Regions from separate parts of the Geodermatophilus sp. URMC 64 genome, predicted to be linked through region 1. Evidence: riboswitches for the same ligand, from Rfam matches in the RefSeq annotation. Region 1 holds a riboswitch; each other region holds the start of a gene.
The links. A riboswitch is a leader RNA that binds a small molecule or an ion and turns the genes downstream of it on or off. The one in region 1 is predicted to bind cyclic di-AMP.

Region 1 (7,323 bases):
ACGAGACGGTGGAGAACGGGAACACCAAGCCGGTGCCGAGCTGCGGGAGCGTCAGCCGGTGCCAGCGGGCGCTGGCCGACGCCGGCTTCGCCTACACCACGGTGCGGGTCGACAGCTCTCGCCCCGCGGGCACGTTCGTGGGCTTGAGCCCCCGCAACCGCGCCGTGCCCGGCCAGGTGGTCATGATCCGGGTGAGCAACGGCTCCGACTACGTCGAGCCGAGGCCGGAGCCCGAACCCGAGCCGGAACCCGCCCCGCAGCCACCTCCGCAGCAGGAGCCGCCGCCCCCGGCCCCGGACCCCCCGGCCGACGACCAGGGGGACGGCGACCAGGGCGATGCCGGCCAGGGGCCGCAGCCCGGCCGACCGCCCGGCGACTTCCCGGACAGCCCCGGTCAGGGCGACGACGACTGACGCTCGTCGAGGGACTGGGTGAGCAGCCAGCCGCCCAGCAGCACCAGGTGGAGGACGAACAGCCACAGGCCGACGGCGGCCACCCCGCCGACCACCGCGATCCCGCCGAAGGGCGCCCCGAGGTCCAGCGGCAGGGACAGGAACAGCACGAAGCCCTGCAGGAAACCGGACAGGCAGGCCGCGGTGAGCGGGACGCCGACGAGCAGGGCCCGCCGTCCGACCCGGGCGCCGGCCACCACCTGGAAGCCCCACAGCAGGGGCACGGTCAGCACGGCCAGCACGGAGTAGAAGCCGACGGCCACCCGCCCGAGGGTGGCGGCCGGCCCGCCGGTGCGGGCCAGGTCGGCCATCACCTCGACCGCCAGCAGCAGCGGGTGGAGCAGCAGCGGCGTCACGAGGAGAAGGGGCAGCGCCAGCAGGCGCCCGCGCCACGCCGTCATCGACTCCCGGCGCCGGCTGAACCGCAGCAACGCCCGGCGCAGCCCTTCGCCGTAGAGCGACATGGGCAGCAGCGCCAGCAGGCCCCCCAGCAGGTCCAGGCCCACTCCCGCGTCGACCAGCCGCTGGACCGCCGCCGGCGCACCGACCGCGGCGGGGAACAGCTCCGCCAGACGGGCGCCGAGCTCCCGGACCGTCTCGGGGGAGGTCAGCCGTGCGGTGAGCGCGACGGCCACGACCAGCAGGGGGACGACGGCCAGCCCCGCGTAGAAGGTGAGCCCGGCGGCGATCAGCGCGAGGTCGCGCCCGTGCAGCCGCCGCCGCATCGCCTGCAGGAGCTCCGCTGCCTCCTGCGTCCAGCGCTGCCGCACCGGGTCATGTCACCAGGCCCGGCGTCCCCGCGCCCCTCGGACGGCCTCAGCGGCCCGCGAGGAGGTGCCGGGCGGCCGCGTAGCCGCCCAGCCCGCTGACCGCGCCGCCGCGCACGGTTCCACCCGAGGACGCCGCGACGATCCGCGGGTGCGCGGTCGCCACGCCCCACGTGCCGGCCTCCTCGGGCGTGCGGGCCACCGGCCAGTCCAGGTCGCCGTGGAAGATGTGGCCGCCCGGCATGGCCAGCGCGGCCTCCACGTCGAGCGGTGAGGCGGCCTGCAGGCAGGGCTGCCCGTGCGCGTCGCGCGCCAGGCAGTGCAGCAGCGGCTCCGCCAGGTGCGCGTCCAGCTGGGTGACGACCCGCCGGACGGCCTCGGCGCGGGTTCCCTCGTTGTCCGCGGCATAGAGCTCCGCCGGGGTGTGCAGGCCGAACAGCGTCAGGGTGTGCAGGCCCGCGGCGCGCGCCTCCGGCCCGAGGATGGTCGGGTCGGTCAGCGAGTGGCAGTACACCTCGAACGGGATGCTCGCGGGCAGCTGCCCGGCGGCCGCCTGGGCGTAGGCCGCGTCGAGCTGGCCGGCCGCCTCGTCCACGTGGAAGGTGCCGGCGAACGCGGTCGCGGGGTCGGCGCCCGAGCGCAGCCTCGGCAGCCGGGCGAGCACCATGTTCACCTTCAGCTGCGCGCCGCTCGGCCGGGGTCCGGCGTCGGTCCCGGTCAGCTCGGCGAGCACGGTGGGCGCGGCGCCGACGACGACGTGCCCGGCCTCGGCCGCGGCGTCGCCGTCCTCGCCCGTCCAGTGCACGGTGACGCCGCCCGGGCCGGGCTCCAGGGACGTGACCGTGGCCCGGGTGACCAGCTCGGCCCCTGCGGCGCGGCCCGCCGCCGCCAACGCGCCGGTGACCGCGCCCATGCCGCCGACCGGCACCCGCCAGCGCCCGGTCCCGTTGCCGATCAGGTGGTACAGGAAGCAGCGGCCGGCGGCGCTGCGCGCGTCGTGCACGTCGGCGAAGGTGCCGATCAGCCCGTCGGTGAGGGCCACCCCGCGGACGACGTCGTCGGCCAGGTGGTCGGCGACGACGTCGGCGAGCGGCCGCTCGCGCAGGTCGTGCCAGAGCGCGGGGTCGCGCAGCCGGCCGGCGAGCTCGCCGGGCGCGAGCAGCGGCTCGGTCAGGGTGGGCGCGAGGTCCTCGGCGAGGGTCGCCAGCCGGCCGTAGAACCGCTGCCAGCCCGCCAGCTCGGCGTCGGACCCGGTGAGCGCCCGGAAGGAGGCGGCCGTCGCCGGGCCCTCGTCCCGTTCGACCAGCAGGCCGAGGGACTCACCGCCCCGGGCCACCGCGGTGTAGGAGGCGACCGCCCGGTCGAGCAGCGTCAGCTCCAGGCCGAGGTCGGTGACGATGCGGTCGGGCAGCAGGCTGACCAGGTACGAGTAGGCCGACAGCCGGACGTCGACGCCGTCGAAGAGCTGCCGGCTCACGGCGGCCCCACCCACCTCCCGCCGGCGCTCGAGCACGAGGACCGACCGGCCGGCCCGGGCCAGGTAGGCGGCGGCGGTCAGGCCGTTATGTCCACCTCCGACAACGACGACGTCGTAGCGCGCACGCGGCATCTGCGCACCGTAACCACCGTCCGGAACGCGTTTGCCCAGGTCGCCATGTTCACGTTCACATGACACTCCCGGAGGTGGGGCCCGATCCTCGTCACCCAGCGTGCGGCCTGAAGTGCAATCGGTTGTGAAGAGGTGCACAAATCACATCCGGGTGATTGTCACGAGGCGGTCATCCGCTTACCGTCTGTATGTCCGTCGGGGCGTTGAGTCACTACTGAGTGACACCCGCCGGGCGCCGCCGAACCGGTGGACCGCGCGAGACGCGGGCGCCGGACCGGGGACCCACCGAAGCACCGGGGTGAAGCGGACCCGGCCCTCCAGGCCGGCCCGCCGGGCGCCTTCTGAGCCCGAACCCGTCAGCTAACTCGGTAGGCGGCTGATTCGGAAGAAATGGAGAGCCGCCAGACCATGGCGACCCCTCGGACGTCCTTCCCGCGCCCGAACCTCCTGCCGATCACCGCGCGTCGCGCGGTCCTCGCCCTCACCGGCGCCATCGGCGTCGCGCTGGTCCCGGTGCCGGCCTCGGCCGCGCCGGACCCCGCCACCGCGCAGGAGGCGGCCGCCCTCATGGCCGCCCGCGCCCACGACCTCGAGGCCGTCACCGAGAAGTTCAACGACGCGCGCGAGGAGCTCACCGCCCAGCAGGACGCCGTCCGCGCCGCCGAGGCCACCCTGGCCCAGGCGCAGGCCGACCTCGCCACCGCCCAGGAGCAGGTCCGCGGCATCGCCCGCAGCGCCTTCACCGGCGAGGGGCTCAACGGCTTCTCTGCGCTGATGACCAGCGACGGCGCCGACGACTTCGTCGCCCGCATGTCGACGCTGGAGATGGTCGCCGGCCACCAGAACGAGATCCTCGGCGAGGCCGCCGCGGCCAGCCAGGTGGCCGCTCAGGCGCAGACCACGGCCGCCAAGGCGGCCACCGAGGCCCAGGCCACCTTCGACGCGGTCGCCGCCCAGCAGGCCGACCTGCAGAAGCAGGTCGACGAGTACCAGGCCGATTTCAGCCGGCTCTCCGCCGAGGAGCGGCAGGCGACCACCGCGCTGGCCGGCCACAGCGGCGACCGCGCCAGCCGGGCCGAGCGCGCCGAGCCGCTGCCCTCCGGGCCGATCGTGGCGAGCAGTGCGGCCGCGCAGACCGCCGTCGACACGGCCATGGCGCAGCGGGGCAAGCCCTACGTCTGGGCGGCCGCCGGCCCCGGCTCGTACGACTGCTCCGGGCTGGTCCAGTACGCCTACAAGGCCGCCGGCGTGAGCCTGCCGCACTCCAGCAGGCAGCAGGCGAGCATGGGTCAGGCGGTCTCGCGCGCCGAGCTGCAGCCCGGTGACCTGATCGCCTTCTACAGCCCGGTCAGCCACATCGGGATCTACATCGGCAACGGCCAGATGGTGCACGCACCGACGTCCGGTGACGTGGTCAAGGTGGCCAGCATCGACGCCGTCGGCACGATCACCGCGATGCGGCGCATCGCCGGCTGAGTCCCCGCCCGCACGCCTTCCGAGCCCCCGGCCGCCTCCCCCGCGGCCGGGGGCTCCGTCGTGTGCACGGTTGACAGGGCGCCATCGTCCGAGAACACTGCTCTCAAAACGGATCGTCGATCACGAAACGGAGCAGGAGCCATGGCGCACACGTGGAACTGGACCTGGGTCACCGTGGCCTTCGCCTCCGAGCTGGCCGCCCTCGCCGCGCTCGCGGTCGGCGCCTGGTCGCTGCCGGACTCCACCACCGGGCGGGTGCTCGCCGGTATCGGCGCACCGCTGGTCGCGGCCGTGCTCTGGGGCGTGTTCGCCGCCCCGCAGGCGCCGGTGCAGATCGCGGTGCTCGCCGTGGCCACCAAGGCGGTCGTCTACGGCTCCGCGGTCCTGGCGCTCGCGGTGTCCGGGCATCCGCGGCTCGCCGCCGTCCTCGCAGTGGCCGCCCTCCTCGGCTCGGTGCTCTCGGGCCCGCCGTCCGCGCTGGTCACCCCTCCGCCGGCGGCCTGACCTGCTGCAGCAGCCCCCAGACGAACTGCGCGCGGACGCCGTCCGGGAGGTGGATCTCCCAGCGGGTCACCACACCCGGGTCGACGCTCACCGCGCCCGGCAGGCCGACGACGTCGTCGAGCACGTGCTCCCAGGCCCGCAGCCCGCCGGCGGCCGCAGGCGGCACCGGCGAGCCCGGCGCGCGCACCAGGTGCTCGTTCAGCACCGTGCCGCCCGGGCCGGACAGCACCTCCCACAGCAGGTGCGGCCACAGCGGCAGCGGCCAGCGGCGCACCTCGACGTCGAGGTCCCCGAACCGCCGGTCCTCCGCCTCGTCGGGCGGCCCCAGGACGGCGGTGCGCAGCGCCAGCCCCCGGGGCGCCCTGGCCGCGTGGTGCAGCGCCTGCCAGCGCCGGTGCGCCGCGCGGGCCTGCGCCCGGTCGGCCCCGAGCCGGGGGAGCGCCTGCGCCACCAGATCGGGGCGGACGTCGGCCATCCGGCGCAGCAGCACGAGGCAGAACTCCCGCCGCGCCAGCCCCTGCACGCCCCGACCCTGCCACCCGGCGAAGGTCACACCCTCCATCGGGGACGCCGGTGGGCGTGCTGCCGTTGAGGTCTCCGGACACCCGCACCCGAGGAGGACCCGCCCCCATGCCGTCGCGCACGCCCCGCCCCGCCCTGGTCGCCACCGTCTTCCGGGTGGTCGCCGTCGCCGAGGCGCTGTCCTGGCTCGGGCTGCTCGCCGGCATGTACCTCAAGTACGTCCCGCGGACGACGGAGGTGGGGGTGCACGTCTTCGGCCCCATCCACGGCGCGGTGTTCGTGGCCTTCGTGGTCGTCACCCTGCTCGCCGCCCGGGTGCTGCGCTGGCCGGTGCGCACCACGCTGCTGGCGCTGGCCGCCGCCGTCCCGCCGCTGGCCACGGTGTGGTTCGAGCGGCGGGCCACCCGCGGCGGCCGGCTGCCAGGGCGGGAGCTCGCCCCCGTCGGCTGACCGGGCCGCCGCGGGGGCGGCTCACTACGGTCCTGCCATGCCGTCCGTCCTGCCGACCACCGCCCGCCGGCTCCTGGCCCGCACCGCCCGCGCGCAGCGCGACGGCCGCGCGCCCAGCCTGGTCGCCGGCGTGGTGCGCGACGGCGGGCTCGCCTGGTCGGCCGGGCGCGGCGACGTGCCGGAGCCGCACGCCGACGTGCAGTACCGGCTCGGGTCGATCAGCAAGACGGTTACCGCGACCGTCGTGATGCGACTGCGCGACGAGGGCCGGCTGTCGCTCGACGACCCGCTGGAGAAGCACCTGCCGGGCACGCCGCTGGGCGACCGCACCGTCGGGCAGCTGCTGTCGCACCTCTCCGGCGCCGTCGCGGAGAGCCCGGGCGGCTGGTGGGAGCGCACGCCGGGCGGCACGCTCGACGAGCTCGGCCTCGGCGCCGCCCACGTCGTCCTGGGGGCCGCCCGCCGGTTCCACTACTCCAACCTGGGCTTCGGCCTGCTCGGTGAGCTGGTGGCGCGGCAGCGCGGCGCCGCCTGGGAGGACGTCGTCCGAGCCGAGGTGCTCGGTCCCCTCGGCATGGACCGGACGACGCCGCGCCCGGGGCCGCCCGCGGCAGCCGGCTCGGCGGTGCACCCGTGGGCCGACGTCGTCCTGCCGGAGCCGGAGCACCACGCGGGCGTCATGGCCGCGGCCGGGCAGCTGTGGGCGACGCCGGCCGACCTCGCCCGGTTCGCCGTCTTCCTGCTCGGGGACACCGGCGACGTCCTCGGCCCGGCCACGCTCGAGGAGATGACGGTGCCCGCCGGCGTGGACTCCTCCGCGGCCGGCTGGTCGGCCTATGGGCTGGGCCTCGCCGTGGTGCGGGTCGACGGCCGGACGCTGGTGGGACACGGGGGCTGGATGCCGGGCTTCGTCGCCGGGTGTTCGTCGACCGGGAGGAGCGGACCGGCGCGGTGTCGCTGGCCAACACGACCAGCTTCCTGGACCCGCTGGTCCCGGGACTGCTGGCCGACCTGCGCGACGCCGAGCCGCGGATCGTGGAGCCCTGGACCCCCGCGCCGGCGCCGGTGGGCCTCGGCCTGCTCGGCGTCTGGTTCTGGGGGCCGGTGCCCTACGTGCTGCGCGCCGTCCCCGGCGGGTTGCTGCACCTCGGCCCGATGCCCGGCCGCAACGGCCGCGCCAGCCGGTTCGCCCGCCGTCCGGACGGCACCTGGGGAGGGCTCGACGGCTACTACGTGGGCGAGACGCTGCGGATCGCCGACGACCACCTGGACCTCGGCACGTTCGTCTTCACCCGCACGCCTACGACCCCGAGGCCCCGGTGCCGGGTGGAGTCGACGACCGCGGCTGGCAGTGACAGCGCGCTCACCGCGCGTCGAAGGCGTCCATCGTCGTCTTCAGGACCACGCCGTAGGCCAGGTGGGGGACGACGTCGCTGGCCCAGTCGGTCGCCGACCACGTCCGCGGATCGGTGATGCCGAGCACCGTCATCGGGCCGTTCGCCGCGACCAGGACGCCGGCTGTCGTGAGCACCGTGCCCAGCGG
Region 2 (7,323 bases), 2.2 Mb from region 1:
GATCGCGCCCACCAGGTCGGCCGGGCGGACGCCGGCGCTGCGGCCGAGGCCGACGAACAGCCGGGTCACGCCGGCGGCGGGCGCGCGGCCGCCGCCCCGGTCGTCGCGCCGTCCGCGCCGGTCGTCGCGGCCGCCGTCGCCCCGCCGCGGGCCGCTGCGATCGGGCCGCAGCGTCACGTCGGGGATGTCCTCGTCGTCGTCGCTGCCGCCACCGGCCTCGTGGGCCAGTTTGACCGCGGCGAGGGCGACCTCCACGACGTCGAACTCGTCGGTGAGCGTGTCGACGACGGCCCGGAAGTGCTCGAGGTCGTCCTCGAGCAGGCTCTCGCGCAGCGCGGCGCGGGTCAGCTCCAGCCGACGGGCGCGCAGGTCGGCCACCGTGGGCAGCTTCTCCACCGCGATCGGCGCCTTGGTGACCTGCTCGATCGTCTTGAGCATCCGGTGGCCGCGCGGCTCGACCAGCGTGATGGCGACGCCCTCCCGGCCGGCCCGGCCGACCCGGCCGATGCGGTGCACGTAGGTCTCCGGGGCGGAGGGGACGTCGTAGTTGACGACGTGGGTCAGCTGGTCGATGTCCAGCCCGCGGGCGGCGACGTCGGTGGCCACGAGCAGCTCCGCCGTCCCGGCCCGCAACCGGCCCATGACGCGGTCGCGCTGCTCCTGGCTCATCCCGCCGTGCAGCGGCTCGGCGCGGTAGCCGCGGCCGTTGAGGGTCTCGGTGAGGGTGTCCACCTCGTCGCGCGTCCGGCAGAACACGATGGCCGCGGTGGGCGACTCGACGTCGAGGACCCGCCCGAGGGCGGCCGGCTTGCTGGCCCGGGGGACGACGTAGGCGGTCTGCCGCACCCGCGGCGCCTCGCCGGTGGCCGCCCGCTCCCGCGCCACCTCGATGCGGACCGGGTCCCGCAGGTACCGGCGGGCCAGCGCGTCGAGGCGGCGCGGCAGGGTCGCCGAGAACAGCACGGTCTGCCGCTCCTCCGGCGTCTCGTCCAGGATCGCCTCGAGGTCCTCGGCGAAGCCCATGTCCAGCATCTCGTCGGCCTCGTCGAGGACGACGGTGGCGATCGAGCCCAGCCGCAGCGTGCCGCGCCGGACGTGGTCCAGCGCCCGCCCCGGCGTGGCGACGACGACGTCGACGCCGGCGTCGAGGGCGCGCAGCTGCCGGCCGATCGGCTGGCCGCCGTAGACCGGCACGACCCGCGCGCCGAGCTCCTTGCCGTAGCGGTAGAGCGCCTCGGAGACCTGGATCGCCAGCTCGCGGGTCGGGACCAGGACCAGGGCGCCCGGCTCGGGGTCGCGGCGGCCGGCGGGCAGCCGCTGCAGCAGCGGCAGCGCGTAGGCCGCGGTCTTGCCGGTGCCGGTGGCTGCCTGCCCCTGCAGGTCCTCGCCCTCGATCAGCGGCGGGACCGCCTCGCGCTGGATCGGGGTGGGTTCCTCGTAGCCGAGGCCGGCCAGCGCGGTCAGCAGCTCGGGCCGCAGCCCGAGGTCGGCGAACGTGCCGCCGCTCTCGTCGTCCTGCTCGGCGCCGGTCATGGCCCCATCCTTCCCACCCCGGGCAGCGACCGACTCGCCGGGTGGCCGCCCGGAGGCCGACGTTAGGGTGGGCGCGCCATGCAGAGCAGACCGACGGGACAGGCGCTCCCGGCACTGGGCCTGCCCGCGCGGGCGGTCAGTTCGCTGGCCGCCGCCGGGGTCACCACGGTCGAGGACCTGGCCGGGCTCACCCGGCGGGAGCTCGCCGGCATCAAGGGCCTCGGGCCGGGCATGATCGCCGCCATCCGGCGGGTCGTCCCCGAGCCGGGGACGCCGCACCCGATCGAGGACGAGGCGCCCGCCGCGCCGCCCATCCCGTCCTTCGCCTCGCTGCGCGAGCCCCGCCGGCGGAGCGCGGTCGACCTGCTGGTCCCCGGAGCGCCGCCGGTCGCGGCCGAGCCGTCGCCGCCGTCCCCGCCGTCCCCGGCGCCGCGGCCCGCCGAGTACGCCGACCTGCTGCGCCTGGCGGTGCGCCTCGTGCGGTGGTCGGTCCGCGAGCCGGTGCGCTGCCTGGGGCGGTTGCTCGGCCGCTAGCACCGGGATGTCGGCCGCGTCGGCGACACTGCGGGGGTGAACCGGGTCGTCCTGCTGCGCCGCGGCGAGGGCGCCGTGGAGGCCCGTGAGTGCACCGACGACGGGACGCCGGCCGGGGAGACGCGGCTGGCCGCGGGCGAGCTCGCCGGGTTCGTCCGGGATCGGGAGCGCACACCGGTCCGGTGGGTGTGGGACGACACCACGCGCTGGTACCCGCCGCTGCTCGGGGCCGGCGTCCGCGTCGAGCGCTGCACCGACCTGCGGCTGACCCACGCGGTCCTCCGTCGCTCGCCGTTCGTCGACCAGGCCGTGCTCACCGGCGAGGACACGGCGGGCTGGGACGCGCTGGCGCCGGTCACCGCCCCCGAGCCCGGCCTCTTCCCGCTCGAGGACCCGGCCGACCGGCTCGACCCGCTCGCCGAGCTCGACCGCCAGCAGGCGGCGCTGGCCGCGTCGGGCGAGCGGGGCCGCCTGGGCCTGCTGCTCGCGGCGGAGTCCTCCGGCGCCCTGGTCGCCGCCGAGATGACCCACGCCGGGCTGCCGTGGCGGGCCGACGTGCACGAGCGCCTGCTCACCGACCTGCTGGGCGCCCGGCCGCCGGCCGGTGCGCGGCCGCCGGTGCTGGAGGGCCTGGCGACGGAGGTCCGCGCCGCCCTGCGGGTGCCCGACCTGAACCCGGACTCGCCCGGGGAGCTGCTGCGCGCGCTGCAGTCCGCGGGGCTGCCGGTGCGCGACACCCGCTCGTGGACGCTCGAGCAGCTCGACCACCCCGCCGTCCCCGCGCTGCTGGAGTACAAGAAGCTGGCGCGGCTGCTGCAGGCCAACGGCTGGAGCTGGCTGGAGACCTGGGTGCGCGACGGCCGGTTCCGCTCGTACTTCGTGCCGGGCGGCGTGGTGACCGGGCGGTGGGCGTCCAACGGCGGGGGAGCGCTGTCGGTGCCGATCCAGGTGCGCCCGGCGGCGATCGCGGACGACGGCTGGCGGTTCGTGGTCGCGGACGTCGCCCAGCTGGAGCCGCGGGTGCTCGCCGGTATGAGCGCGGATGCGGCGCTGGCCGAGGCAGCGCGCTCCACCGACCTGTACGAGGGCATGGTGGCCGCCGGCGCCGTCGCCTCGCGCGCGGAGGCGAAGCTCGGCGTGCTGGGGGCCATGTACGGCGGCACCCGGGGCGAGAGCGGCCGGATGATGCCGCGGCTGGCCCGCCGGTACCCGCGGGCGATCGGGCTGGTGGAGGAGGCCGCCCGGGCGGGGGAGCGCGGCGCGGTGGTGCACACCCTGCTCGGCCGGGGGTCGCCGGCGCCGACCGGTGGGTGGGCCGAGCGCGCCGTCGAGCTCGGGGAACCGCCCGACGAGGGCGGCTCCCGGGAGGAGCGGGACCGCTCCCGCCGCGCGTGGGGGCGGTTCACCCGCAACTTCGTCGTCCAGGGGACGGCGGCGGAGTGGGCCCTGTGCTGGCTGGCCGACCTGCGCAACCGGCTGTGGCGGCTCGGCGGCGCCGGCCGGGTCGAGGAGCGGCCGCACCTGGTGTTCTTCCTGCACGACGAGGTCGTCGTCCACACGCCCGAGCACCTGGCGCCGGACGTCGTCGACGCGGTCCGCGGCGCCGCGGCGACGGCCGGCCGGCTGCTGTTCGGCGACTTCCCGGTCGACTTCCCGCTCGACGTCGCCGTCGTCGCGTCGTGGGCCGACGCCGGCTGACCCCGGATCGGCAGGCCGTAGCACGCTTCCGCCGTCAAGGCGGTAAGCCGCGACGTGCATCACCCGACGAATCGACGGCCCCTGATTGTCACGACTGCATAACGGCTCTACGGTGAAGAGGTCCGGTCGGTCATCACGTCCCCACCCGGGGAGTCCGAGCGGACGCCGCCGAGTCGCCCACCGTTCGGCCACGAGCAACGGGCGAGCCGGGGACCCACCGCAGTACTGGGGTGAATCCTGCCCGTGGTCGCTCTGCGTCCACCGGCGGTAGGGCTGCTTCCCGCCCGAACCCGTCAGCTAACTCGGTAGGCGGCTGACGGAAGAAACGGAGAGCCGCCCCGATGGTGCGCGCTTGCCCTGCTGCCCGACCCCGCACGGCCCGGTACCGCCGGATCCGGGTGCGCCCGCGGATCTGATCGTCGGCGGCCCCCCTTGACGCCGCCCGCGCAGGCCCACCACCCCGAGCACCCTCGCTCGACCGGCTGACCAGCCGCTTCCTGGTGCGCCCGCGCCGCCCTGCCCGCATCCCCTCGCAGTGCGCCCCTGCGCCGCTGCGCCCGTACCTCTCGGAGCACCCCTCCCCATGGACACCCGCACCACCACCTCCGGCCGGGCCCGCCGCGCGCGCCGGCTCCCGCCCGCCGCCGTCCGCCGTCCCGGGCTGTACCTGGGCGTCGCCACGGCCGGCGCGCTCATGGTCAACGTCCTGTTCGGCGCCGACCCGGCCGCCCAGGCCGAGGCCGGGACGTCGGAGTCGGTCAGCGTCGCCCAGGAACTCGGCCTGAGCGCCCAGTCGGGCGCGGTCGCCCCCGCCGAGGACCTGCAGCCGCTCGAGGACCTCGCCGCCAGCCGCAGCACCCGCGAGGCCGAGCAGACCGCCGCGCAGCAGGCGCAGGCGGCCGCCGACCAGGCCGAGCTCGACCGGCAGAAGGCCGAGGCCGAGGCCAAGGCCCGCGCCGAGGCGGAGGCCAAGGCCAAGGCCGCCGCCGAGGCCCAGGCCCAGGCCCGGGCCGCCGCTGCCCCGGCCATCGCCCCGGAGCCGGCCCAGGAGGTCGCCGGGACCGCGGTCACCGCGACCGCGCACATCTCCAACACCGCGGGCAGCGTGAAGCCGCAGGTGCAGGCCGCGGCGAACGCGGTCGTCTCCAACGTGCCCGGCGCCGGCGACATCACCCTCGGCGGCACCCGGCCCAGCGCGACCGACCCGCACGGGCACCCGTCCGGTCTGGCGCTGGACTACATGGTGCTGTCCGACACCGCCCTCGGGAACGCGATCGTCCAGTACCACATCGACCACTGGGACGAGCTGGGCGTGGAGTACCTCATCTACCGGCAGCGGATCCTGCAGTCGCCGGGCGGCTCCTGGGAGGGCATGTCCGACCGGGGGAGCGCCACGGCCAACCACATGGACCACGTCCACGTGAACTACCGCTAGGACGGGTCAGCCCCCGTACGGCCGCGTGATGATCTCCAGCATGTGGCCGTTCGGGTCCTTCCAGTACACGCCCCGGCCGCCGTCGTTGGTGTTGATCTCGCCCGGGTGCCGCTCGAACGGATCGGCCCAGTGGTCCAGGCCGCGGGCCCGGATCCGCCCGAAGATCTCGTCGAACTCCTCCTCGGAGACCAGGAACGCGTAGTGCCGCGGCTGGGCGACCTCGTCGTCCTGGAAGTCGAGCGAGACGCCGTTGTCGAGCTCGACGACCGCGAACGGGCCGAAGTCGGTCGGCGGCTTGCGGCCCAGCAGGTCGGCGAGGAAGGCGGCCGACTCGTGCCGGTCGCGGGCGGCGACGATGGTGTGGTTGAGCTGGACGGGCATCTGCGGCTCCCTCCGACGGCCGTGCGACGGCGAGCAGCCAAGCACGTCCGGGGCCGTTCCGGGAGCGGTCGGCTCAGCGGACGGCGGCGGCCACCTTCGCCGCCGCCTCGGACACCGCGGACCCGACCTTCGCGACGTCGGCGTTCTCGTCCACGAACACGACCGCCAGCGCGGCGCGGGCCCCGCCGTCGGGGCCGAGCACCGGGGCGGCGACGGAGCGCAGCCCGGCGATCACCTCGCCGTGGGAGCTCGCCCAGCCGACCCGCCGGGCCTCCCGCAGCGCCTCCCGGTCGTCCGGGGACGGCGGCTCGGGCATCAGCAGCGCGAGACCGGGGGCGCCGCGGCCCACCGGGTGCCGGGTGCCGGGCCGGTAGACGACGTGCGCCGCGGTGTCCTGCGGCTCCACGCTCGCGACGGTCACCGCCTCGTCGCCGGAGCGGATGACGAGGAAGGCGGTCATGCCCAGGTCGGCGACCAGGGCGTTGAGCCGGGGGAGCGCCGCGGCCTGCAGGTCGGTCCGCACGCCCCGGCCGAGCGCGGCGATGCCGAGGCCGAGCCAGTAGTGCCCGGCGGGGTCCCGCTCGACGAGCTGGTGGTCCTCCAGCGTCCGCAGCAGCCGGTAGGCGATCGAGCGGTGCAGACCGACGGAGGAGGCGATCTCCACGATCGGCTGCGGCGCGCTCACGCTCGCGAGGTGCTCGAGGATCCGCAGGCCGCGGTCGAGCGTCTGGGACTGCGGTGCGCTCTCGGTCATCGCGCCGCCTCGATCCGGCCGGTGACCTCACCGAACGCGAGGCGTGCTCCGTCCCTGCCGGGAGCGGTGGCGGTGATCGTGACGACGTCGCCGTCCTCGAGGAAGGTGTGCGTCGAGCCGTCGGACAGCGTCACCGGCTCCTGCCCGCCCCAGGACAGCTCGATGAACGAGCCGCGCTGGTCCTTCGCCGGGCCGCTGACGGTGCCGGAGGCGAACAGGTCGCCGGTGCGCAGGCTGGCGCCGTTGACGGTCATGTGCGCCAGTTGCTGGGCCGGCGTCCAGTACATCCCGGCGAACGGCGGGCAGCTGACCAGCTCGCCGTTGAGCCGCACCTCGAGGGTGATGTCCAGGCCCCACGGCTCGGTGTCGGCGTCGTCGAGGTAGGGCAGCAGCGGCACGTCGCGGGCCGGCGGGCGCACCCGCGCCGCCTCCAGCGCGGCCAGCGGTACCACCCACGGCGAGACCGAGGTGAGGAACGATTTGCCGAGGAACGGCCCCAGGGGCACGTACTCCCAGGCCTGCAGGTCCCGCGCCGACCAGTCGTTGACCAGGCAGACGCCGAAGACGTGCTCGGCGACGTCCCCGAGCGGCACCGGGGTGCCCAGCGCGGACGGCGTGCCGACGACGAAGCCGACCTCGGCCTCGATGTCCAGCCGCTGCGACGGCCCGAAGGTGGGCGCGTCGTCGGTCGGTGCCTTGCGCTGCCCGGAGGGCCGGACGACGGGGGTCCCGGAGACGGCGACCGTGCCGGCGCGGCCGTGGTAGCCGATCGGCAGGTGCTTCCAGTTCGGGGTCAGCGCCGCCGAGTCCGGGCGGAACATCCGGCCGAGGTTCTCCGCGTGGTGCTGGGAGCTGTAGAAGTCGACGTAGTCGGCGACCTCGACCGGCAGGTGCAGCGTGACCTCGGCGCGCGGCAGCAGGTGCGGCTCGATCACGCGCCGGTGCGAGGGGTCGGTCAGCCACGCGGTGACCTGCGCGCGCAGGTCCC
Region 3 (7,323 bases), 1.8 Mb from region 1:
CCGAAGCGGGAGACGGCGCGCGGTTGGTCGTGGTTGTCCCAGTAGAGGGAGTTCCAGCCGACGTCGGCCAGGCCGGCCTGCCAGCGGCCGAACGAGGCCTTGAGGTCGCGCATCCTCAAGGGGCGCAGGTCCCACTTCGACGCCCCGTGGTCGAGGCCGACGTGCTCGAACTGGAACACCATGTCCACCTCGGCGCGGGCCGGGTCGGTGAACAGCCGCGCCTCCTCCACGGTGACGCCGGGCATCTCGCCGACCAGCAGCAGCCGCGAGTCGTGCCCGGCGAACACCTCCCGGTGCATCTCCTGGAGGAACTCGTGGATGCGCGGGCCGCAGAGGTAGAACGCGGAGCCGTCACCGAGGCCGGTCCCGGGGATCGGCGGCCCGTCGTGCAGATGACCGTCGGGGGCGACGTCCTTGGAGATCATGTTGATGACGTCCATGCGGAAACCGTCGACACCGCGGTGGAGCCACCACCGCATCATCGCGTAGACCGCCTGCCGGACCTCGGGGTTCTCCCAGTTGAGGTCCGGCTGCTTCCTGTCGAACAGGTGCAGGTAGTACTCCCCGCTCGCCTCATCGAGCTCCCACACCGGCCCGGAGAAGAACGACGCCCAGTTGGTCGGCTCGGCGCCCGGGGCGCCGGCGGCCAGGCCCGGCCGCGGCGGCCGCCACCAGTACCAGTCCCGCTTGGCCGAGCCCGGCCCCGACCGGGACTCCACGAACCACGGGTGCTCGTCGCTGGTGTGGTTGACCACCAGGTCCATGACCAGCTTCATCCCGCGGGCGTGCAGGGCGGCGATCAGCTCGTCGAGCTGGGCCAGGCTGCCGAAGAGCGGGTCGACGTCCTGGTAGTCGGAGATGTCGTAGCCGTTGTCGGCCTGCGGCGAGGGGTACACCGGCGAGAGCCACAGGACGTCGACGCCGAGGTCGGAGAGGTGGTCCAGCCGCTGCAGCACTCCCCCGAGGTCGCCGATGCCGTCGCCGTCGGAGTCCTGGAAGGAGCGCGGGTAGATCTGGTAGACGACGGCGCTGGTCCACCACGGGGCGTCGGGCACGGTCACCGCTCTCGGTCGATCGGGGCGGACGTCGCACGAGGTGGGCCCAGCAGTCGCTCGATGATCCGCCGGTCGCCGGGCCACGCCTCGAGCAGGACCTCGCGCGGCACCTGCCGGGCCGCGTAGCGCAGCGCCAGCGCGACGACGACGACGTCGTCCAGGGGGCCGATGACCGGCAGGAACTCCGGGATGAGGTCGATCGGCGAGAGCACCCAGAGGCCGGCGAACCCGACCGCCAGCTTGGCCCGCCGGGGCACCGCCGGGTTCACGCGCAGCCGCCGGGCCGTGGTGACGCAGGCCGGCAGGAACCGGGCCAGCTCCTTCGCGGTGCCCTCGGGCAGGCGGCGGGCCAGCAGGACGAGGACCACCCAGCTGGCGATCATGACCGCCGCGGCGATCCCGAGCCCCGTCAGCCAGCCGCGCACGGATCCATGGTCCCAGAACGCCCCGAGGGGCCGCCCGGGACGGGCGACCCCTCGGTCAGGTGAGGCGAGCTGTCGGCTCAATACCAGCCGGTGGACTGGGAGTGCGACCACGCGCCGCACGGCGAGCCGTAGCGGTTGTTGATGTAGATCAGGCCCGCATCGATCTGCCGGTACGGGTCGGAGGTCTTGGCGATGCCCGTGCTCGCCCACGTCGAGTTGAGGAACTGCGGGATCCCGTACGCGGTGCTCGTCGGGTTCTGCGCGTTCGGGTTCCAGCCGCTCTCCTTGCCCCACAGGTTCTCGAGGCAGGAGAACTCGGACGTGTCACCGCCGAGCTTGGACAGCGCGTAGTCCTGGTAGGACCCCGAACCGGAGCTGGACCCGGACGACGCGGGCGCCGCAGCCGGCGCCGCCTGCGCCCGCTCGGCCTCCTGGCGGGCCTTGGCCTCGGCCTCCTCGCGAGCCTTGGCCTCGGCCTCGGCACGGGCCTTCGCCTCGGCCTCGGCCTTCTGCCGGTCGAGCTCGGCCTGGTCGGCGGCGGCCTGCGCCTGCTGCGCGGCGACCTGCTCGGCCTCGCGGGTGCTGCGGCTGGCGGCGAGGTCCTCCAGCGGCTGCAGGTCGCGCGCCGCGTCGGCGGGGGCGGCCTGCGCGGTGAGGCCGAGCTGCTGGGCCACGCTGACCGACTCCGACGTCCCGGCCTCGGCCTGGGCCGCCGGGTCGGCGCCGAACAGGACGCTGACCATGACCGCGCCGGCGGCGGCGGCGCCGAGGTACAGGGCGGGACGGCGGCCGACGGCCGGCGGACGGCGGCGGGCGGTACTGCGGCCGGAGATCGTGCTGCGGAGGTTCATGAGTGGCGGTGCTCCGAGGGGGTGTGGGCGCAGCAGAGCCCGTTCGGGGCTGCGGGGCTGCGTCGGATGTGCGGGGCAGCGGTCACGGCGGTCCGCCGGAGTGCCGGGCCTGCGCGGGCGCACCGGGGAAGCGGCTGGTCAGCCGGTCGAGCGAGGTGCTCGGGAGCGGTGGGCCCGCGGGCGGCGTCCGGGCGGACGGCCGCGTCCGATCAGATGCGCGGGCGCATCCGGAGGCGACGGTGCCGGGCGCTGCGGGGTCGTGCGGAGGGGCAAGGGCGCGCCATGAGGGCGGCTCTCCGTTTCTTCCGTCAGCCGCCTACCGAGTTAGCTGACGGATTCGGGCGGGAAGCAGCCCTACCCGCGCCGGACACGTGCCCGGTCGGCGGGATTCACCCCAGTACTTCGGTGGGTCCCCGGCTCACCCGTTGCTCGTGGTCGAGCAGTGGGCGACTCGGCGGCGTCCGCTCGGACTCCCCGGCTGGGGACGTGACGACCGACCAGACCTCTTCACCGTAGAGGCCGTTATGCAGTCGTGACAATCCACGGCCGACGATTTGTGGGGTGATGAGTGTCGCGCGACAGCTTCTCGACGGCGGGAATGGGTAGGGGCGAACGAAACGGAACCAGGTCGTCCTGTCAGCCCAGCCGCCAGACCGTCGACCGGCGGATCCCCGGCCCCTCGGTCTCCGGGACGTCGAAGGCCGCGACGGCGGCCAGCCGCTCGGCCGGCAGGTACATCCGGCCCGGGTCGCCGATGAGGACCTCGGCGCCCGCGGCGCGCGACGCGTCGAGGAAGGGCATCACCCGCTCGGTCATCTCGCGGTCGTAGCAGACGTCCCCGGCCAGGACGACGTCCACGTCGAGCGGCGGCCCCCCGAGCACGTCGCCCACCACGCGGAGCCCGCGCACGCCGTTGGTCTCGGCGTTCACCGCGATCGCCGTCGTCCCGTAGGGGTCGATCTCGCTGGCCACCACCTCGCGCGCACCGGCCGCCGCCGCGGCGATCGCCACAAGCCCGCTGCCGGAGCCGAGGTCGAGCACGCCGCGCCCGGCCACGACCTCCGGAGCGTCCAGCACGTAGCGGGCGAGCACCTGCCCGCCCGGCCAGGCGGCGGCCCAGAACGGCGGCTGCTCCGCCGGCCGGCCCTGCTCGGTCTCCATCGCGTCCCACAGCGCGACGACGTCGTCGGCGACGTGCAGCGTCACCTCGGGCACGAGCGACGGCGTGGCGAGGCGCGTGTGCGCCCGCACGAAGGCGGCGGGGACGGCGGTCGGCACGCCGCCAAGTCTGCTCGACGTCCTCCCGCGACGCTGTGTCAGCGAAACACCCCGTCGGGTGACTCGACGGACCGTTGACTGCGCTGACACGGCGTCGATAGCCTGCCCCGCGGTGTGGTCTGCACCACACCCGCCGCGCTCCGGCCCGGCGAGCTCGCACTCGGGGCCCGGCACCGTCGCCGGGGAAGGGAACACCGTGACGACCACCACCGTCCCGCCGCGCAACGCCGACGACCCCGCGCCCCCGCGGGGCGGCCTGAGCCGGTTCTGGGACCGCACGCTGCCGCACTACCCGGAGAACGGGCCGCGGGCCCTCTACCTGGGCATCACCGTGCTCGCGACGGTGGTCCTGTACTACGAGCTCTACATCGGCGGCGCGGTCGCGACGCAGATCATCGCCGACTTCGGGATGTCGTTCACGTTCTTCGTGTTCGTCTCGGTCATCGGCAACGCGGTCGGCGCCTTCGCGTCGCTCTTCGCCGGGCTGGCCGACCGCTGGGGCCGCGCCAACCTCGTCGTCTGGGGCCTGCTGGTCACCGGCCTGATCATCCTGTTCGGGCTGCCGCTCGCGCCGAACAAGACCGTCTACACGGTCCTGTTCGCGCTGCTGAGCCTGGTCGAGGGCATCGTCCTGGTGGCCACGCCGGCGCTGATCCGCGACTTCTCGCCGCAGGTCGGCCGGGGCGTGGCGATGGGCTTCTGGACCCTCGGCCCGGTGCTCGGCAGCCTGGTGGTCACCACGGTCTCCAGCAACACCCTCGACGACCACCCCGACTGGCGCTTCCAGTTCTACGTCTGCGGCATCGCCGGGCTCGTCGTCTTCCTGGTCGCGCTCGTCGGCCTGCGCGAGCTCTCCCCCGCGCTGCGCGACCAGCTGATGGTGAGCATGCGCGACCGCGCGCTGATCGAGGCGCGCGCGGCCGGCATCGACCCGGAGCAGGCGGTCAAGGGCTCGTGGCGGCAGATGCTGCGCTTCGACATCGTCGGCTCGGCGTTCGCGATCAGCGTCTTCCTGCTCCTGTACTACGCGCTGGTCGGCTTCGTCGTCGTCTACTTCGCGACCGTCTACGGCTACTCCGAGCAGCGGGCCAACGGGCTGGCCAACTGGTACTGGGGCTTCAACGCCATCGGCCTGGTGCTCTTCGGCCTGCTGTCGGACAAGCTGCGCGTCCGGAAGCCGTTCATGGTCGTGGGCACGCTGATCAGCCTGGTGGGCGGCGTGCTGTTCACGCTGGCGGCGACCGAGCCGGACACCGGCTACTACAGCTTCGCCGTCTACTTCGTGCTCAGCTCCGTCGGCGGCGGCATGGCCTACGTCGCGTGGATGGCGTCGTTCACCGAGACCGTCGAGAAGCACAACCCGGCGGCCACGGCGACCGGCCTGGCGGTGTGGGGCTGGATCCTGCGGATCGTCGTGACGGTGTCGCTGGCGGTGCTCACCCTCGTCGTCCCCGCGACCTCGACCCTGGTCGACCAGGGCTCGCGGATCACGGCGATGCAGGAGGAGCACCCGACGGAGTTCGCGATCGTCACGGGCATCGACCCCGACCTGGCGGCGCAGGTCCAGTCCGACCCGACGGACCAGGAGTCGCTGGCGACCCTGCTCGGTCAGGTGGCCCGCGCCGAGGGCGCGAGCGAGGACGAGGCCTCCGGCGTGGAGTCGGTGGTCCGCGACGGCCAGCTGGCCACCGTGCAGGTGATCGCGCCGGACACGCTCGCGGCACTGCAGGCCAACCCCTTCGACCAGGCGGCCCAGGGTGCGGCGGTGCAGCAGATCATGGCCGGCCTCGGCGTCGACCAGCAGACGGCGACCGGGCTGCTCACCAGCCTGGCCTCCGCCGACGTCCAGGCGAACCTGCAGGCGGCCGGGCAGTACGCCGCGGACCTGCAGGCCGCTCCGGCGGCGTTCGAGGACGGCGACCTCGAGTACCTCGCGGAGAACGGTCCGGCGGTCGCCGAGGCCGCCGAGGAGATCCCCGGCCAGTGGCAGACCTGGTGGTGGGTCTGCATCGCGGGTCAGATCCTCTTCCTGCCGTTCGTCTTCGTGATGGCCGGCCGGTGGAGCCCGCGGAAGGCCCGGGAGGACGAGCGGGTGCACGAGGAGATGGTGCAGCGCGAGCTGGCCGCCCTCGGCCGTACCTCGTAGCAACCGCACCGCCCGGGCGCCACACGGCGTCCGGGCGGTGCAACGGCACGATGATGTGCGGAGATGGTGCATTCCCGCGGGGCCGGTTCTAGCGGTCGTTGCAACACCTCGTTCGCCGAGGAGTTGCGATGCCGTACCAGTCCACCGACCCGTTGACCGTGCAGTTGTTCTTCGACCTGTGGGAGAAGACCGGGAACGTGGCCGAGTCCGCTCGCCAGCTCGGGCTGAGCAAGTGGACCTGTTACGCCTGGATCCGCCGCAAGGATCTGCCTCGTCGGCAACGACCGGCGCATCCGGGCAAGCGGCGCTATCTGCAGTTGCGGTCCGAGGGCGTGCCCCGTCGCCAGGCCGCAGCCGAGGCGGGGGTCGGGCTGACCGCGGCCGGCGAGTGGGACCTGGGCATCCGCCGTGTCCAGATCGAGGGACAGCGGCTGCGAATCTCCGGCCAGTTGGCCGATCACGTCTCGGTGCGTACTCGCCCGGTTCCGGCCCCGGTGCCCGACCTCCATCCTCGCTACCTATCCCTGCTCGAGCGGGAGCAGATCGCCGATCTGCACCGTGCGGGGCGCTCGATCCGGCAGATCGCCGCCGAGCTCGGCCGGGCCCCGTCCACGATCAGCCGAGAGATCCGGCGCAACCGCGATCCGTGCGGCCGGTATCTGCCCCATGCCGCGCACCGGGCCGCGGCCGGACGTCGTCCGCGGCCCAAGACGGCCAAGTTGGTGGCCAACCGGAAGCTGGCCACCTGGATCCGGCGCAAGCTGAAACGGCGCTGGTCACCGCAGCAGATCGCGGCCCGCCTACGCTGCGAATTCCCCGATCGGCCGGAGATGCGGGTGTGCCACGAGACGATCTACCAGGCCCTGTATCTGCAGGCCCGCGGCGGTCTGCGCCGGGAGGTGGCCACCGCGCTGCGCACCGGCCGGGCGCGCCGCAGGTCCCAGCGTGACCCAGCCGCCCGCCGGCCCCGCTTCGCCGACCCGATGCTGCTGATCAGCGACCGGCCGGCCGAGGTCGCCGACCGCGCCGTGCCCGGGCACTGGGAGGGCGACCTGATCATCGGCGCCGACGGCGCCTCGGCGATCGGCACGCTGGTCGAGCGCAGCACCCGCTACGTGTTGCTGGTGCACCTGCCCGGCGGTGACCGCAGCGCCGAGGCCGTCCGCGATCAGCTCATCCCCACCATGATCACGTTGCCGGCGCACCTGCGCCGCTCGCTGACCTGGGACCAGGGCTCGGAGATGGCCGCCCACCGCACCTTCAGCATTGCCACCGACATGCCCGTCTACTTCTGCGACCCGGCCAGCCCCTGGCAGCGCGGCAGCAACGAGAACACCAACGGACTGCTCCGCCAGTACTTCCCCAAGGGCACCGACCTCTCGGCCCACACCCCTCAGCACCTCGCCGCAGTCGCCGCCGAACTTAACGGCCGCCCCCGTCAGACACTGAACTGGCGCACCCCCGCCGAAGCCCTGCGTGATCTACTCGATCAAGCCGCCTGACCACCCAGGTGTTGCGACGACCCCTCGAAACCGCCCGGAGAGAATGCGCCCTCCGCGCACATCACT
Region 4 (7,323 bases), 1.6 Mb from region 1:
CTCGACGTGGCGGTGGCCGCGGTCCGCGACCGCCGTCCCGACCTGGTCGCCGCCGTCGACGCGCTGCACCCGGTGCTCGCGCAGGCCGGCACCGAGGCCGCCACCCGGTTCGAGCAGACCAGCGGCCCGGTCATGGCCAAGGGCGTGGAGGACTCCGCCTACTACCGGTGGGCGCGGTTCGTGGCGCTCAACGAGGTCGGCGGCGACCCGGCACGGTTCGGCAGCACCGTCGAGGAGTTCCACGAGGCGCAGCGGCGCCGGCTGGAGCGCAAGCCGGCGTCGATGACGACGCTGTCGACGCACGACACCAAGCGCAGCGAGGACGTCCGCGCCCGGCTGGCCGTGCTCGCCGAGCTCCCGACCGAGTGGGCCAGCCTGGTCCGGTACCTGCTGTCGCGGCACCCGCTGGGCGACCGGCCGCTGGCGCACCTGGTGTGGCAGAACCTGGTCGGCGCGTGGCCGCTCTCGCGCGAGCGGGCGCACGGCTATGTGGAGAAGGCCGCCCGCGAGGCCGGGACGTCGACCACGTGGACGAACCCGGTGCAGGAGTTCGAGGAGCAGCTGCACGCGCTCGTCGACGCCGCCTACGACGACGAGGCGACGGCGGCGCGGATCCACAAGTTCGTCGAGCGGATCACCGGCTTCGGCCGGTCGAACTCGCTGTCCCAGAAGCTGCTGCAGCTGACCATGCCCGGCGTCCCGGACGTCTACCAGGGCACCGAGCTGTGGGACCTCTCGCTCGTGGACCCGGACAACCGGCGGCCGGTCGACTACGACCTGCGCCGGCGGCTGCTGGCGGCCCTCGACGGCGGCGAGGTCCCCGAGGTGGACGACACCGGCGCGGCCAAGCTGCAGGTGGTCTCCCGCACGCTGCGGGCCCGCCGCGACCATCCGGAGTGGTTCGACGGCTACGGGCCGGTCGAGGCCGCCGGGTCCGCCTCGGGGCACGTCGTCGCGTTCGACCGGGGCGGGGCGGTGTCCGTGGCGACCCGGCTGCCGGTCGGGCTCGCGGCGCTCGGCGGCTGGGGCGACACGGCGCTGCAACTGCCGAACGGGGCCTGGCGGGACCTGTTCACCGGGGCGCGGGCGGTCTCCGACGCCGCCGGCGCCCCGCTGGCCGACGTCCTCGCCCGCCTGCCGGTTGCGCTCCTCGTACGGGACTAGAAGCGGATCGCGTCGATCACCTTCGCGCGGACGGCGATGATCGCGGGCAGCAGGCCGGCGAGCGCGCCGACCGCGGTGGCGGCGACCAGGCCCTCGATCGCCGCCGCCACCGGGAACCCGGGGGTGTCGGCGAGCGGGATGCCGTTGCCGAGCCACTGCTCCAGCGGGAGCTGGCGCACGAGGACGACGGAGGCGCCGACGGCCACCAGGCCGGCGACGAAGGTGGCGCAGACGCTCTCCAGCATCACCGCGGAGAAGATCCGCGCGGACGTGGCCCCGAAGCTGCGGCGCACGCCGGCGTCCTGACGGAACGCCTGCACCTCCACGCCGGGCAGCGCCAGGCCGAGGTCGTTCTGGACGGTGGCGATCACCTCGTCGGCCTGCTGCGAGGGCATCCACAGCTCGAGCGTCGGCGGGCCGAAGAAGGCCGTACTCGGTGGTACCGAGTCGGCGGGACGGTAGCGGGCGGCAGCCGCTCGCGGGGCCCGTTCCACCGCGACGCGCGGACCGGTCACCCGGAGGCGGGAAGCACCCGCACCGCAACGGTGCGTCGCGGCGCGAGTGCGGTGCGCAGGACCGGCGACGGCGCGTCGGCGAAACACCGACGCCACGCCCGGGAACTGCATGGTCCGGAGAGCCGCACGGGAGGGCCCTCCATACGGTTCGGCGCGTGCCCGGGCCTCCCTCGGCCGGGCTCCAGGCGCCGGCCCGCCCAACCCCGTCCACCGGCCGCCTGTCCCTCGGATCAGCCCACGGACGGGGGCGGGGGAACCACATCTGACGCACGCGCTGCGTCTCGGGGTGAAGCCGCCTCCCGGCGGCCGGGCACACCGATCGCCCGAACCCGACAGCTCACCTCGCCGGCGGGGATCGGAGGATCCATGTCCCAGCACGTCCTGCCCGGGTACCGCCATGTCCGCCGCCTGCTGTGCGGCGCTGCGCTCGCCCTGGGCACCGCGGTCGGGGGCGTCGCCCTCGCCGCGCCGGCGTCCGCCGCAGAGCACGACTGGAGCGGCGTCGCGCAGTGCGAGTCCGGGGGGAACTGGCACATCAACACCGGCAACGGCTACTACGGCGGGCTGCAGTTCAGCCGCTCCACCTGGCTGGCCTACGGCGGTGGCGCCTACGCCGCCCGGGCCGACCTGGCCACACCGGCGCAGCAGATCGCCGTCGCCGAACGGACCCTCGCGGGGCAGGGCATCGGCGCGTGGCCGGTCTGCGGGCGGCACCTGCGGGGCGGCTCCACACCGGCGGCCGCCGCACCTGCGCCGGCCCCGCAGGCGTCGTCGGGGTCGTCCCACGCGTCGGGTGGCAGCTACGTGGTGAAGAGCGGTGACACCCTCGCGAAGATCGCCCGGGCGCACGGGATCAGCTGGCGCGCGCTCTGGGCGCAGAACCGGAGCACCGTCGGCAACCCGAACATGATCTACGTGGGCCAGCGCCTGCACGTCTGACGGGAGGACCGGGCGACGGAGCCGGGCCGGGGTGGCGTTCCCCGGCCCGGCTCCCGCACGTCGGGGGCGGGCTCGGGCAGCGTCGCCATCCGGGTCCTTCGACGGTTGAGCCGACGGCGCCCGGGCATAGTGGCTGCGCTCCCCCTGCCGGAAGGAAGGCTCCTCCATGCCCGACCCCGTCGAGTTCGCCGTCTGGGCACCGCTGCCGGAACGCGTGCGGCTCCAGGTCGACGGCGCCGTCCACGACATGAGCCGGGACGACGACGGCTGGTGGCGCGCGGAGGTCGAGGCCTCCCCGGAGGCGGACTACGGTTTCCTGCTGGACGACAACGACAGCCCCCGCCCGGACCCGCGCTCGCGTCGCCAGCCCGACAGCGTGCACGGCCTGTCCCGCCGCTTCGACCCGGCCGCCCACTCGTGGGGCGACACCGCGTGGACGGGGCGGCCGCTGGCCGGCGGCGTGGTCTACGAGCTGCACGTCGGCACGTTCACCCCCGAGGGCACCCTGGACGCCGCGATCGACAAGCTCGGCCACCTGGTCGACCTCGGCGTCGACTTCATCGAACTGCTGCCGGTCAACGCGTTCAACGGTCCGCACAACTGGGGCTACGACGGCGTGCTCTGGTACGCCGTGCAGGAGACCTACGGCGGCCCGGCGGCCTACCAGCGGTTCGTCGACGCCTGCCACCAGCGCGGCCTCGGCGTGATCCAGGACGTCGTCTACAACCACCTGGGCCCGTCGGGGAACTACCTGCCGGAGTTCTTCCCCATCAACGCCTCGGGCGGCGCCAACACGTGGGGCAGCTCGATCAACCTGTCCGGCCCGGACTCCGACGAGGTCCGCCGCTACGTCATCGACAACGCGCTCATGTGGCTGCGCGACATGCACGTCGACGGACTGCGGCTCGACGCCGTCCACGCGCTGGTCGACGAGCGGGCCACGCACGTGCTCGAGGAGATGGCGCAGGAGGTCGACAAGCTGTCGGTCGCCGTCGGCCGGCCGCTGACGCTGATCGCCGAGAGCGACCTCAACGACCCGCGGATGGTCACCCCGCGGGTGGCCGGCGGGCTGGGGCTGACCGCGCAGTGGAGCGACGACTTCCACCACGCGCTGCACGCGTCGCTGACCGGCGAGGGGCAGGGCTACTACGCCGACTTCGCCGAGGCGGGCCTGTCCGGCCTGGCCAAGACGCTGACCGGCGCCTTCTTCCACGACGGCGCGTGGTCGAGCTTCCGGCGGCGGCACCACGGCCGCCCGGTCGACACCGCCCTGCTGCCCGGCTGGAAGTTCCTCGGCTACCTGCAGGACCACGACCAGATCGGCAACCGGGCGGTCGGCGACCGGATCTCGGCCTCCCTCTCCCCCGACCTGCTCGCCGTCGGCGCCACGATCGTGCTGACCAGCCCGTTCACGCCGATGCTCTTCATGGGCGAGGAGTGGGGGGCGACGACGCCCTGGCAGTTCTTCACCAGCCATCCGGAGCCCGAGCTGGGCAAGGCGACGGCCGAGGGCCGCATCGGGGAGTTCGCCGAGCACGGCTGGGACGCCGCCGTCGTCCCCGACCCGCAGGACCCCGAGACGTTCACCCGCTCCAAGCTCGACTGGGCCGAGCCGGCCAAGGAGCCGCACGCGCGGGTGCTGGAGACGCATCGTGCGCTACTGGCTCTGAGAAAAGCCCACCCGGAGCTCGTCGACCCCGACCTCGCCGCGATGGCGGTCAGCTGGGACGACGACGACCGCTGGATCGCCGTCACCCGCGGGTCGCTGCGCGTCGTCGCCAACTTCGCCGACGCACCCCGCGAGCTGGACCTCGACCGCCCGGCCACCGGCGTGCTGTTCAGCACCGGCGAGCAGCCCCGGCTGGACCGGGAGACGGTGACCCTGCCCGCGGAGACCGCCGCCGTCCTGACCACCCGCTGACATGCGGGCCCTGTTCCCCGACGTCCGGGACCTCGACGACGACGCGAGCCTGGCGGCGGCCTACCAGGCCCCGGCGGGGCGGTTCCTGCGGGTCAACTTCATCGCCTCGCTCGACGGCGCGACCACCGTCTCCGGGCGCAGCCGGGGCCTGCAGTCGCCGGGCGACCTGCGGGTGTTCCGGATGCTGCGCGCGCTGGCCGACGTCGTCCTGGTCGGCGCCGGCACCGCGATCGCCGAGGGCTACGGCCCGATGTCCGACGACTCCGCGGTGGGGCGGCTGCGGCTCGGGCTCGGCCGGAAGGGCACCGCGCCGATCGCGGTGGTCACCCGCCGGGCGTCCCTGAGCCCGCAGAGCCCGCTGGCCGGCGGCTCCTCCCCCACCCTGGTCCTCACCTGCGAGGCCGCGGACGCCGACCGCCGCGCCGCGCTGGCCGCCGCCGGCATGCAGGTGCTGGTCTGCGGGGAGGACGACGTCGACCTGCCGACGGCCGTCGACCGGCTGGTCGAGCGCGGCCTCGCGGAGATCACCTGCGAGGGCGGTCCCCAGCTGCTGCGCAGTGCGCTGGCCGCGGGGGTGGTCGACGAGCTCGACCTGTCGATCTCCCCCGCCCTGGTGGGCGGCGAGGTGCGGCTGGTCGGGGACGAGCCCCTGCACGACGTCGTCCGGCTCCGCCTCACCCAGGTGCTCGAGGAGGACGGCATGCTCTTCACCCGGTACGGGGTCCGACGGGACTGATCGCTCCGGCCTCGCGGAGGCAGAATCCGGGGGGTGGACCAGCGCATCGCGCGGGTGCGGCTCCCGGACGGCAGCCCGATCGCCTACGCCCGCGTGGGTTCCGGCCCCGCCCTGGTCCACGTGTCCGGCTGGCTGACCCACCTCGAGCTGAGCTGGGCGCTGCCGCCGGAACGCGCCTTCTACCAGGCGCTGGCGCACGGCCGGACGCTGGTCCGCTACGACAAGGCCGGGTGCGGGCTCTCCGGCCCGACGGATCGCCCGCCGTCCCTGGACCTGGAGGACCAGACCCTCTCGGCGGTCGCCGCAGAGGCGGGACCCGACCCCCTCGACCTGGTCGGCGTCTCGCTCGGCGCGGCGGTGGCGGCCCGCTGGGCAGCCGAGCACCCCACCCGGGTGCGCCGGCTGGTGCTCTACGGCGGCTGGGTCCGGGAGGTGCAGATCGCTCCCCCGGCCGTCCGGGAACGCGTGCTGGGGCTGGTGGGCGCGCAGTGGGGCCTCGGCTCCGACGTCCTCACCGACATCTTCGCCCCGGACGCCGATCGCCCGACCCGCCGGGCCTTCGCCCGCTACCAGCGAGCTGCCGCGTCGGCGGCGCGGGCCCGCGACATGCTCGCCACCTGCTACGAGGTGGAGCTCACCGACGTCCTCCCCCGGGTCCGCGCACGGACGCTGGTGGTCCACCGTGACCGCGACCGCGCCGCGCCCGTGGAGCAGGGCCGGGCCCTCGCCGAGGGCATCCCCGGGGCCACGCTGCGGATCCTGCCCGGCCGCAGCCATCTCCCCTTCGTCGGTGACGCCGACGCGCTCAGCCGCACGATCCGCGGCTTCCTCGGCCTGCCGCCGACCCGGCGGCCCGCGACGCCGACCCTCACCCCCCGCCAGCGCGAGGTCGCCGCGCTGGTCGCGGAGGGGCTGACCAACCGGGAGATCGCCGCCCGGCTGGTCATCTCCGAGCGCTCGGCGGAGTCGCACGTCGAGCGGATCCGGACGCGGCTGGGCTTCCGCTCGCGGGCGCAGCTGGCCGCCTGGGTGGCCGGCGGCGGCGCGGAGTGAGGTATTTCCACGGCTGACCCGAGCGCTCGGGCGGCCCACGCTCGGGTGCATGCGCCGCTCCCTGCTCCCCGCGTACGCCGTGCTGAGCTACGCCTCCTTCGTCCTGGCCACCTGATGGGCGTTCGGGTTCCTCGCCGACCTCGACGCCGTACCGACCACGGTCGACGGTCCGCAGCGCGGGCCGTGGTGGCAGGCGCTGCTCGTCGACGCCGCCCTCCTGCTCGCCTTCGCGGTGCAGCACTCGGTGATGGCCCGGCCGTGGTTCAAGCGCCGGCTCACCCGGCTGCTGCCGGCCGCCGCGGAACGCAGCACCTACGTCCTGGCCGCCGGGCTCGTCCTCGGACTGCTGTCCTGGCAGTGGCGCCCGCTGCCGGCGGAGATCTGGACCGTCACGTCGATGCCGCGGGGCGGCCCTGGTCTGGACTCTCTACGGCCTGGGCTGGGCGATCGCGATCGCCGCCACGTTCATGATCGACCACTGGGACTTCCTCGGGCTGCGGCAGGCCTGGTGGGACGCCCGCCGCGGCCCCTACGCCGGCCCCGGCTTCACGGAGCGCTGGCTGTACGCCTGGGTGCGCCACCCGCTGATGCTCGGCCTGCTCATCACGTTCTGGGCGACGCCGAGGATGACGGTCGGGCACCTGGTGTTCGCCGCCGCGGCGACCGGCTACGTCGCCGTCGGGGTCCGGTTGGAGGAGCGCGACCTGCGCGGCACGCTGGGCGCGACCTACGGCGACTACGCCGAACGGGTGCCCGCCGTGGTGCCGGGGACGCGCCGTGCTCGCCGGACCTCGTCCCCTGCTGCTTGACTGCAGGTCATGGACCTGCCGCTGCTCCCGCCGGTGAAGCCGATGCTGGCCAAGGCCTCGACCAAGCTGCCGACCGGCGACGGGCTCTACTACGAGCCCAAGTGGGACGGCTTCCGCTGCATCGTCTTCCGCGACGGCGACGAGGTGGAGCTCGGCAGCCGCAACGAGCGGCCGCTCACCCGCTAC

Region 2: it holds a riboswitch for cyclic di-AMP, as region 1 does, so the genes downstream of both, ACWIYF_RS12960 (hypothetical protein) here and ACWIYF_RS02215 (NlpC/P60 family protein) in region 1, are expected to answer to the same signal.
Region 3: it holds a riboswitch for cyclic di-AMP, as region 1 does, so the genes downstream of both, ACWIYF_RS10920 (aggregation-promoting factor C-terminal-like domain-containing protein) here and ACWIYF_RS02215 (NlpC/P60 family protein) in region 1, are expected to answer to the same signal.
Region 4: it holds a riboswitch for cyclic di-AMP, as region 1 does, so the genes downstream of both, ACWIYF_RS09975 (LysM peptidoglycan-binding domain-containing protein) here and ACWIYF_RS02215 (NlpC/P60 family protein) in region 1, are expected to answer to the same signal.

Annotation. Positions count from the first base shown of each region.
Region 1 is NZ_CP199955.1:453,449-460,771, forward strand. Features, by position in the region: gene ACWIYF_RS02200 (transglycosylase domain-containing protein) at 1-413, shown strand, start outside; gene ACWIYF_RS02205 (YhjD/YihY/BrkB family envelope integrity protein) at 395-1,222, opposite strand; gene ACWIYF_RS02210 (phytoene desaturase family protein) at 1,269-2,828, opposite strand; cyclic di-AMP (ydaO/yuaA leader) riboswitch at 3,071-3,220, shown strand; gene ACWIYF_RS02215 (NlpC/P60 family protein) at 3,237-4,304, shown strand; gene ACWIYF_RS02220 (YrdB family protein) at 4,446-4,808, shown strand; gene ACWIYF_RS02225 (hypothetical protein) at 4,786-5,331, opposite strand; gene ACWIYF_RS02230 (DUF3817 domain-containing protein) at 5,439-5,780, shown strand; partial or broken gene ACWIYF_RS02235 (serine hydrolase domain-containing protein) at 5,818-6,633, shown strand; gene ACWIYF_RS02240 (DUF7586 domain-containing protein) at 6,699-7,253, shown strand; gene ACWIYF_RS02245 (hypothetical protein) at 7,144-7,323, opposite strand, start outside.
Region 2 is NZ_CP199955.1:2,640,500-2,647,822, forward strand. Features, by position in the region: gene ACWIYF_RS12945 (DEAD/DEAH box helicase) at 1-1,533, opposite strand, end outside; gene ACWIYF_RS12950 (DNA-directed RNA polymerase subunit alpha C-terminal domain-containing protein) at 1,612-2,067, shown strand; gene ACWIYF_RS12955 (bifunctional 3'-5' exonuclease/DNA polymerase) at 2,104-3,765, shown strand; cyclic di-AMP (ydaO/yuaA leader) riboswitch at 3,922-4,092, shown strand; gene ACWIYF_RS12960 (hypothetical protein) at 4,349-5,200, shown strand; gene ACWIYF_RS12965 (VOC family protein) at 5,207-5,581, opposite strand; gene ACWIYF_RS12970 (IclR family transcriptional regulator) at 5,655-6,335, opposite strand; gene fahA (fumarylacetoacetase) at 6,332-7,323, opposite strand, start outside.
Region 3 is NZ_CP199955.1:2,218,684-2,226,006, reverse strand. Features, by position in the region: gene ACWIYF_RS10930 (glycoside hydrolase family 13 protein) at 1-1,061, opposite strand, end outside; gene ACWIYF_RS10925 (YkvA family protein) at 1,058-1,480, opposite strand; gene ACWIYF_RS10920 (aggregation-promoting factor C-terminal-like domain-containing protein) at 1,558-2,331, opposite strand; cyclic di-AMP (ydaO/yuaA leader) riboswitch at 2,630-2,783, opposite strand; gene ACWIYF_RS10915 (class I SAM-dependent methyltransferase) at 2,968-3,609, opposite strand; gene ACWIYF_RS10910 (MFS transporter) at 3,806-5,755, shown strand; gene ACWIYF_RS10905 (IS30 family transposase) at 6,067-7,257, shown strand.
Region 4 is NZ_CP199955.1:2,015,884-2,023,206, reverse strand. Features, by position in the region: gene treY (malto-oligosyltrehalose synthase) at 1-1,164, shown strand, start outside; gene ACWIYF_RS09980 (ABC transporter permease) at 1,161-1,559, opposite strand; cyclic di-AMP (ydaO/yuaA leader) riboswitch at 1,885-2,045, shown strand; gene ACWIYF_RS09975 (LysM peptidoglycan-binding domain-containing protein) at 2,046-2,618, shown strand; gene treZ (malto-oligosyltrehalose trehalohydrolase) at 2,785-4,539, shown strand; gene ACWIYF_RS09965 (dihydrofolate reductase family protein) at 4,541-5,275, shown strand; gene ACWIYF_RS09960 (alpha/beta fold hydrolase) at 5,309-6,328, shown strand; gene ACWIYF_RS09955 (methyltransferase family protein) at 6,796-7,137, shown strand; gene ACWIYF_RS09950 (ATP-dependent DNA ligase) at 7,147-7,323, shown strand, end outside.